2 regions of the Butyrivibrio sp. XBB1001 genome follow, and region 2 is predicted to be linked to the other one. Evidence: riboswitches for the same ligand, from Rfam matches in the RefSeq annotation. Region 2 holds a riboswitch; the other holds the start of a gene.
The links. Region 2 has a riboswitch for FMN ahead of ribD (bifunctional diaminohydroxyphosphoribosylaminopyrimidine deaminase/5-amino-6-(5-phosphoribosylamino)uracil reductase RibD). Riboswitches for the same ligand answer to the same signal wherever they lie in the genome.
Positions count from the first base shown of each region.

Region 1: another riboswitch for FMN. It lies ahead of G631_RS0106435 (ECF transporter S component); the one in region 2 lies ahead of ribD (bifunctional diaminohydroxyphosphoribosylaminopyrimidine deaminase/5-amino-6-(5-phosphoribosylamino)uracil reductase RibD).

Region 1 is NZ_AUKA01000003.1:317,446-321,919, forward strand. It holds gene G631_RS0106425 (M23 family metallopeptidase) at 1-867, shown strand, start outside; gene G631_RS0106430 (UDP-N-acetylglucosamine 1-carboxyvinyltransferase) at 980-2,272, shown strand; FMN riboswitch at 2,349-2,466, shown strand; gene G631_RS0106435 (ECF transporter S component) at 2,596-3,375, shown strand; gene tsaE (tRNA (adenosine(37)-N6)-threonylcarbamoyltransferase complex ATPase subunit type 1 TsaE) at 3,478-3,915, shown strand; gene tsaB (tRNA (adenosine(37)-N6)-threonylcarbamoyltransferase complex dimerization subunit type 1 TsaB) at 3,939-4,474, shown strand, end outside.
Region 2 is NZ_AUKA01000017.1:66,443-70,916, forward strand. It holds gene G631_RS0113365 (GGDEF domain-containing protein) at 1-1,447, shown strand, start outside; FMN riboswitch at 1,486-1,600, shown strand; partial or broken gene ribD (bifunctional diaminohydroxyphosphoribosylaminopyrimidine deaminase/5-amino-6-(5-phosphoribosylamino)uracil reductase RibD) at 1,776-2,396, shown strand; partial or broken gene G631_RS19250 (6,7-dimethyl-8-ribityllumazine synthase) at 2,396-2,563, shown strand; gene G631_RS0113380 (hypothetical protein) at 2,671-3,384, shown strand; gene G631_RS0113385 (GNAT family N-acetyltransferase) at 3,540-4,121, shown strand; gene G631_RS20355 (GNAT family N-acetyltransferase) at 4,171-4,474, shown strand, end outside.

The sequences.
Region 1 (4,474 bases), on a different contig from region 2:
AGCTATCTGCCAGATGATGAGCTTACACCTCTTTCAGAAGCTATAGATGAAGTTACCAAGGATAAAGAAACCAATCAGATATATGAGGTTAAATCAGGAGATACCCTTAGTTCAATTGCTCTTGAGTATGGACTTACTGTTCAGGATCTTATAGATATGAACGAATCTCTTGAGGATGAGTTTACCAGAATAAGAACCGAGGATGAACTTATAGTTACTGTCCCTGAGCCTGAGCTCTCTGTTGTGTATACTGTTGAAGAGTATTACGAGGAAGATTATGAGGCTGAGATAGAGTATGTTGATAACAACAGCTGGTATACAACACAGTCCAAGGTCCTGCAGGAGCCATCAGCTGGCCATCGTAAGGTTGTTGCTCTGATAAGCTATACAGACAAGAGTGAAAATGGCAGAGAGATAGAAAAAGAGGAAGTGACTTACCCTGCAGTTCCCAAGATTGTAGAGAGGGGAACTATTGTACCACCTACTTATATCAAGCCAATTTCCGGTGGAAGACTTACTTCTGGATTTGGAAGAAGAAGTGCACCTAAAAAGGGAGCTTCTACTTACCACAAGGGAGTTGACTGGGCAACACCAGTAGGAACCGCTGTTGTGGCATCTTCTTCGGGAACAGTTACAAGAGCCGGATGGGGAAGCGGATACGGTTATTGTGTATATATCAAGCATGCAGATGGAAGGGAAACAAGATATGGACACCTTTCCAAGGTACTTGTTTCTACAGGACAGAAGGTATCACAGGGGCAGAAGATTGCACTTTCAGGTAATACTGGTGTTTCTACTGGACCACACCTTCACTTTGAAATCCTTATAAACGGTTCTCAGGTGAACCCTCTTAATTATTTGAATTAAAGCGTAATAAGTTGTATGCTTTTAAGAGGTAGTTTTACAAAGTTGTATGTTTGTGATATAAATATTATTTGTTTGTTTTAAGAAGATTGTACACGCAACAGAGAGGTTGCTCATGGAAAAATATGTAATAAAGGGCGGAAATCCCCTTGTAGGAGAGGTTGAGATTGGCGGTGCCAAGAATGCTGCACTGGCTATTTTGGCCGCTGCTATCATGTCAGATGAGACCGTCTATATAGATAATGTGCCAGATGAATCAGATACAAATGCAATGCTCCAGGCTATCAGAAGTTCAGGAGCCTTTGTTGAGAAGACTGGCAGACATTCAGTCAAGATAAATGCTTCACAGATAAAAGATTATATTTTTGATAACGATGATATTAAGAAAATAAGAGCTTCTTATTACCTTTTGGGAGCACTTCTTGGTAAATACAAACAAGCTGGAGTAGTTCTTCCAGGAGGCTGTAGCATAGGCCTTAGACCTATTGACCAGCATATCAAGGGCTTTACTGCGCTTGGAGCTAAGGTCAATATTGGACACGGCATAATAGATGCCCGCGCCGATGCACTTGTTGGAAGTCATATTTATCTAGATGTTGTGAGCGTAGGAGCTACTATCAATATCATGATGGCTGCATCGATGGCAGAAGGTAAGACCATAATAGAGAATGCTGCCAAGGAGCCTCACGTAGTTGACTTTGCTAACTTCCTTAATAGTATGGGAGCTAATATCAAGGGCGCTGGAACTGATGTTATCAGGATCAAGGGCGTTGAGAGACTTCATGGAACAGAGTATACGATCATTCCGGATCAGATTGAGGCTGGAACATTCATGCTCGCAGCCGCTGCTACCAAGGGTGACATTACTGTCAAGAACGTTATCCCCAAGCATTTGGAATCAATAAGTGCCAAGCTTATTGAGATGGGATGTCAGATCCATGAGTCTGATGATGCGGTTAGAGTAGTAGCTACCAGAAGACTTCAGAACACACATGTCAAGACCCTTCCATATCCAGGATATCCTACGGATATGCAGCCACAGATTACAGTAGCTTTGGGACTTGCCAGTGGAATCAGTATTGTAACAGAGAGCATTTTTGAAAATAGATTCAAGTATGTAGATGAGCTTACCAGAATGGGAGCCAGCATCAAGGTTGAGGGTAGCACAGCTATCATAGAGGGTGTGGACAAGTATACCGGTGCTACTGTTTCTGCTCCTGATCTTCGTGCAGGCGCTGCGCTTGTAATTGCAGCTCTTACTGCAGAGGGGTATTCTACAGTAGAGGATATCAAGTATATTGAGAGAGGTTATGAGGATTTTGATCAGAAGATCCGCGACCTTGGAGGACAGATTGAGAAGGTGGACTCCGACAGAGATATCCAGAAGTTTAAGATGAAACATGCTTGATAAAAAGAAAAATTAAATTATATACAATTAGTATTGACAACAGTATATATAGAAGTCTAATATAAGTTTTAGAAAAAAGATTCTTCGGGGCAGGGTGTAAATCCCAACCGGCGGTATAGTCCGCGACCCGCTTAGGCGGTTGATTTGGTGCAATTCCAAAACCGACAGTATAGTCTGGATGAGAGAAGAATGAGAAAAGGTTTTATGGATTAATAGCCCCAGGTCTTGTTTTTGACTTGGAGCTTTTTCTTTTGCCCAGAAATAATGGTGCGAGAACCCAATCTCTCAGTTTTATCAACCCGATGTGAAAAGGAGAGAAAAACATGAACGAGACACAGACACTATTCGACACAGTAAGAAACAACTGGACAACCTTCCTGGCATTGGTGCTTTTGATCGTAGGCGCTATTGCAATTACTATCGTTGCGGAGAAGATTGCCAGCAAGAAGGAAAAAGAGCTCACAGGACATGCAGAAGGACTTTTAAGCGTCAGAAAGATTGCCATAACTGGTGTGTTTTCAGCTATTGCATTTGTTCTTATGTTCCTTGAGTTTCCACTTTTCTTTGCGCCAGGCTTTTATAAGTTTGACTTTAGTGATATTCCAGCTCTTATAGGCGGATTTGCTGCTGGGCCCCTTGTAGGCGTAATGATTGAGTTTATAAAGGTTGCTCTCAACATCCTTCTTCAGGGAACAACTTCCGGATTTGTAGGTGAGATTGCAAACTTTGTTGTAGGAGCTGCATTTATTCTGCCTTCAACAATCATCTACAGATTTAAGAAAACTAGAAAAGCTGCCCTTATCAGCTGCTTTGTTGGAACAGCTTGTATTTCACTTGTAGGAGCACTTCTTAATGCATTTTTCCTTCTTCCTGCTTATGCAATCATGTTCGGAAGCGGAATTGATGCTTTTGTACAGATGGGAGCTGCAATCAATCCTGCTATCACGAATGTAACTACATTCTGTCTCTTTGCAGTTGCTCCATTTAACCTTGTTAAGGGACTTGCTGATTCGGCAATCACATTCCTTGTATACAAGCAGCTTAGCCCAATTCTTAAGGCTGACCAGATGGCAGTACCCAAAAAGAAAGTTGTTGAGGCATAAATATTTTCAAAACTAAATAAGTTTAGAGATGGCGCCCTTTTTGGAGGGGCGCCATTTTTATGATATACTATAAAAGAGAAATTATGTTTTTGTGAGGCTTTTATGGATATTGTTACAAAGCATGAGACGTTTAGCGCTCAGGAAACCTTTGAAATTGGTCGTAGAATTGGAGAAAATGCTCAGCCTGGAATGGTGTATACTCTTGTGGGTGATCTTGGAGTTGGCAAAACGGTGCTTACCCAGGGAGTAGCAAGAGGCCTGGGAATAGAAGGGCCTGTCAGCAGTCCTACATTCACTATTTTGCAGGTGTATGATGAAGGCCGAATCCCCTTTTACCATTTTGATGTGTACAGGATCGGCGATGTGAGCGAAATGGACGAGATTGGGTATGAGGACTATTTCTATGGAGATGGAATCTGCTTTGTGGAGTGGGCTAATCTTATAGAGGAACTTTTGCCAGAACATTACACAGAGATAGTCATTGAAAAGAATCTTGAAAAAGGTTTTGATTATCGTCTGATCACTATGACCAAGAAATAAATTTATTAGATAAAGAGTAGATTATGAAGATATTAGGAATTGACACATCAGGACTGGTGGGAGCTGTGGCTATTGCTGATGGCGATATGCTTGTTTCCCAGTTTTCAGTTCAATATAAAACAACACATTCTGAGATTTTAATGCCAATGCTTGAGGACATCAGCAAGAAGATACATCTTGATCTGTCCAGCATTGATGCTATAGCTGTGGCAAAGGGGCCTGGCTCTTTTACCGGCCTTCGTATTGGAAGTGCCACAGCCAAGGGACTGGCCCTTGCTCTTGATAAACCGATAATACCGATTCCTACAGTGGATGCCATTGCGTATAACCTGTATGGAGTAGAAAAGATAATATGCCCTATGATGGATGCTAAGAGAAAGCAGGTGTACACAGGTCTTTATACCTTCGTGCCCAAAACGAGAGAAGGCAAGAGCCTTGAGAGAACCTTTGACATGCAGGTGATCCATGAGCAGTTTGCCACATCTATCGAGGATATCGCTGCAAGGATCAATGAAATTGGCAAGCCTGTAGTTCTTTTGGGAGATGGTGTTCCAGCTTA
Region 2 (4,474 bases):
TGCGCATTCTTCTCTAATGAAGGCAATTAACGCTTATAGAACACAGCTTGATCTGTACGAGGATGTTTTTTTTGAGTACGACAAGGATCTTGGAACAGTGGAGATATATAATACTGAGCGTGCATATTTTGATACAGGAACTTATTCCATTAGTGAATTTGAGGAGCTTTTGCTTGCTAAGGCGGATGAAGAGCAGCGGCATGCCGTTAAGAGCTTTATAACCCAGGTTAAATCTGGTGTAGGCAGGAGCACTACTATAATAGATGGCAATATTTTAAGTGATGATCCAAGTGTGACACATACCGTATTAGATGAGGCTTTTATTTTCTATGGAGCAAATAGTGAGGGTGTAGTAGGTCACATTCAGCTAAGAAGAGATAACGAATTAATCAAGGTTAATGATATCAAGCATGATTCCCTTACCGGTCTTATAGATAAGACTGATATTATCAGGATTGCCAAGGAGAGGATAGATGACAGGCGCCTTGAGGGAACAGCTGTAGCTATAATAGATGTGGACTTCTTTAAGAGCGTCAATGACAGCTATGGTCATCAGTTTGGCGACGAAGTTATCAAAAAAGTGGCAGATATAATATCCAATGAAGTAGGGACGCATGGTGTTTCCGGGCGCTTTGGCGGAGATGAGTTTTTTATTGTTTTATACAATATTATGTCAGAGGATCAGATAAGGCCTATACTAAAGGGCATCAAGAATAAGGTTAGCTCAACTTTTCCTGACAAGGGGATGGACAAGGATACGCCTCTTTCGGTTTCTATTGGTGCAGCTGTATTTCCGAATGATGCAGATTGCTACGATGATCTTTTTATGCTGGCGGATCACTGCCTGTATCTGGCCAAGAAAAAGGGCAGAAACAGATATATTGTTTACACACGGGAAAAGCATGGCACTATGGAGGATATTAAGCTTAAGAATGAGTCTTCTGGCATGGCGAATGAAAGAGATGTTTCCTGTGGTGATGTAATTGTGAGGATGTTTGATACAGCTCTTCATAATAAAGATAACAATTATGAGAAATTCATGAATGAATTTGCGGAAACCTTTGAGTTTCAAAATGTTATGCTGTTTGAAGGAAATCCCTTTAAGTTCAGATATGCCACGGGTAGTAGTGTTATAAATGATCAGGATGCCATTGATTTTGTTCTGGGCATTCTTAATAGTGAGGCAAAAGAGAAATATTTTTCCCTTGGGGATTTTGTAGTTATAAATCGCCTGGAGATGCTACCTCCACACGCACATGCCATCAAGGATTTTCTTGTGAACAGGGGGATATACTCTCTGCTCATCATAAGATTTTTTGACATAAACCAAAAAGAGTGCATACTTATCATTACAAGTGTTGGGAAAAAGAATCAGTGGAATCAGTATCAGTTCAAGTATTACAGGGCTTTTACTGATCTGTTGTCACTTCTTTCGATAAACAGTTGACTAATATAGTACCATGAGGTATCATGTACACAATTAAATAGTATCTTCAGGGCAGGGTGTGATTCCCTACCGGTGGTATAGCCCACGAGCCGCAAGGCATGATTCGGTGTGATTCCGAAGCCGACAGTATAGTCTGGATGGAAGAAGATGGTTCTTTTAGTAATGTATTGCTCTGAGATTTTATATCTCAGAGCTTTTCTTTTTACAAGGCCGCTGATATGAAGTATTACAGTTATGCCTTTATATTACTGGAAAAAGAGTTTATTTTTGCCTCGGAGCTTAGGTTTCCGGGGCTTTTTCAATATTTAAATTTTTTTTGGAGGAGAGGATGGAAGATAGAAAATACATGGAACGGGCCCTGGAACTTGCCAGAAAAGGTGCAGGCTTTGTCAGCCCAAATCCCATGGTGGGAGCAGTGATTGTCAAAGATGGGGAAATTATAGGTGAGGGCTACCACGAGAAATATGGCGAGCTCCACGCCGAGAGAAACGCACTGAAAAATTGTAGGAAATCACCAAAGGGAGCAACAATGTATGTCACTCTTGAGCCATGCTGTCATTACGGCAAAACGCCGCCCTGTACAGAGGCGATAATTGAGAGCGGGATAGAGAGAGTGGTCATAGGAACCTTGGATGTGAACCCTGTTGTGGCGGGGAAAGGCGCCAGAATTCTTGCAGAAACCGGCATCAGGGTAGAGGTTGGAGTGTTGGAAGCAGAATGTAAAAAGCTCAATAGAGTTTTCAATAAATATATGGCTTCTAAACTTCCCTATGTGGTGATGAAGTACGCTATGACAGCAGATGGCAAGATAGCAACATCAAGCGGCCAGTCCAAGTGGATCACAGGGGATGCGGCCAGAAAAAATGTTCACAGACTGCGTAAAAACCTCTCCGGGATCATGGTTGGGGTATCTACGGTTATGGCCGATGATTCAAGTCTAGATTGCAGGTCAGTATGAACTCTGGAATTCCTGTGATGTTCGGAGTACTCACCACAGATACTATCGAGCAGGCCGTTGAGCGTGCTGGTACCAAGGCTGGCAATAAGGGCTTTGAATGTGCACAGGGAGCAATAGAGATGGTGAATCTGATAAAGTCATTTGAAGTGACTAACTGATTAAAGTAACATACGATTGGTATTGACAAAAGGTACTATATAATTTCTGAGGTGTGCGTGATAAGGTCAATGTAGGTACAGTGTTAGTTTCATTTTCAGGAGTATTGATGAGATTATCCAATAAGAAAACCATTATCGCCATAATCATAGCTAACGTCATGTTGGTTCTTTTTGCTATTGCCGGAAAAATGCTTACAAGATTCGACTATGAGGATCATCTGGATGATACGGTGATATCTGTTGACGGAACAGACATTACTCTTAGAGAATTTGGATATTACATTTACGAAGTAGAGAGCTTTGTACAAAACCAGGCACTCTTGTATGATCCTGAAAATCCGAAGCACTGGTGGAATACGCATTTTTCTGCCGGCCCTGATTCGCAGTTCGTCTGCGATTATGCTAAAAAGGTTGCCTTGAACACTTGTATATGTGATCAGATATACTACGCGGAAGCGGTCAGATCAGGGATTGGCCGCGATGAGGAGCTGACATCACAGACTATAGGAGAGGCAAGAGCTCTTTATCTAAACATGACTCCCTTGCAGCTTGAAGTAACGGGACTGAATGAAGAGCTTATCATTGAAATGCATAATAGGCATGTGATTGCTTCAAAATATGCGAAGAAGCTCTCTGGCGAGCAGAACTTTAGTAAGTATGATAAAGAGCCAGATGAGCTTCTAAACTGGGATGGAGAGTATTATCAGGAAGAAATCCTGCCCAAACATGAAGTAATAATAAACGATAAGTTATTGCGCAAGATTACACTAGGAAAAATTACTGTGAATCATGATTCCACCAATCCTACAGTAAGTAGATGAGTGAACCAGAATTACAAATCTCTTGGAAGGAGTAGCTGCAGGTATGTAAGTTGTGTGCAGTTCATAACCGTCAAAAGATTTAATTATATGGCTAAAGATGTTTAACTTCCAGTAGTATAGACGATGACAAATCGGGATAGTAGATGGAGGAGACTATGTTAAATGATTATGCAATAGACAAGCCAATTCTTGAAACGGACAGATTGATCATTCGTGTGCTTAACGAAAATGATGTTCCGGATTTAAGAGAGTGGCTTGGGCGAGATGAAATCTATACATATTGGGGAAGAAAAGCAAGCAAAGGCGAGAAAAATCCTGAACTCATGTTTATTGATCCACGTCCTTGGGTAAAAAGAAAACCTTCTCTTGATCTTGATTGGGGAATTGTATTGAAAGAAACCAATAAAGTGGTAGGTATGATCGCAGTATTTGATATTCAAAATGCCAGAATGGGCGATATAGCATACAGGATTAATCCTGAGTACTGGAGTATGGGAATTACTACAGAAGCTTTGAAGGAAGTGTTACGGTTTGTATTTGAGAACACAGAAATTAACCGATTGAATGGACGGGTGGATGTGAGAAATGCGGCTTCAAATAAAGTTATGGAAAAATGTGGTTTTATAAAAGAAGGAACCGTTCGTCAAGGGAAAATGGTTTCCGTTTATTGTGACTATAATATTTACGGTATGCTTAGAGAAGATTATTTAAGGATATATGCAAAGAAAATGGAATAGATATGCAGTAAAAGGAATAAATAGTTGCTTTGGGAATAAAGGTGAGAGTATGAACAAACAAGAGATCATAAGTATACTGGATGATTTTCAATATAGCCGCGATGAATACTGGATAATAACAGGAAGCGCCATGGTTCTGTACGGAATCCGAGAGCAAACTCATGATATAGATATGGGATGCACGTCAAAGATGGCAGATCAACTTGCGGCAGATGGCTACTCGTTTTCTTTTACAGAAAGCGGTAATAGGAAGTTTGAAATCGGTGAAAACATAGAGGTACTTGAGAACTGGATCAAAGATACAATTGTTATGGTTGATAACGTTCCGGTAATTTCTATCAAAGGCCTAATCC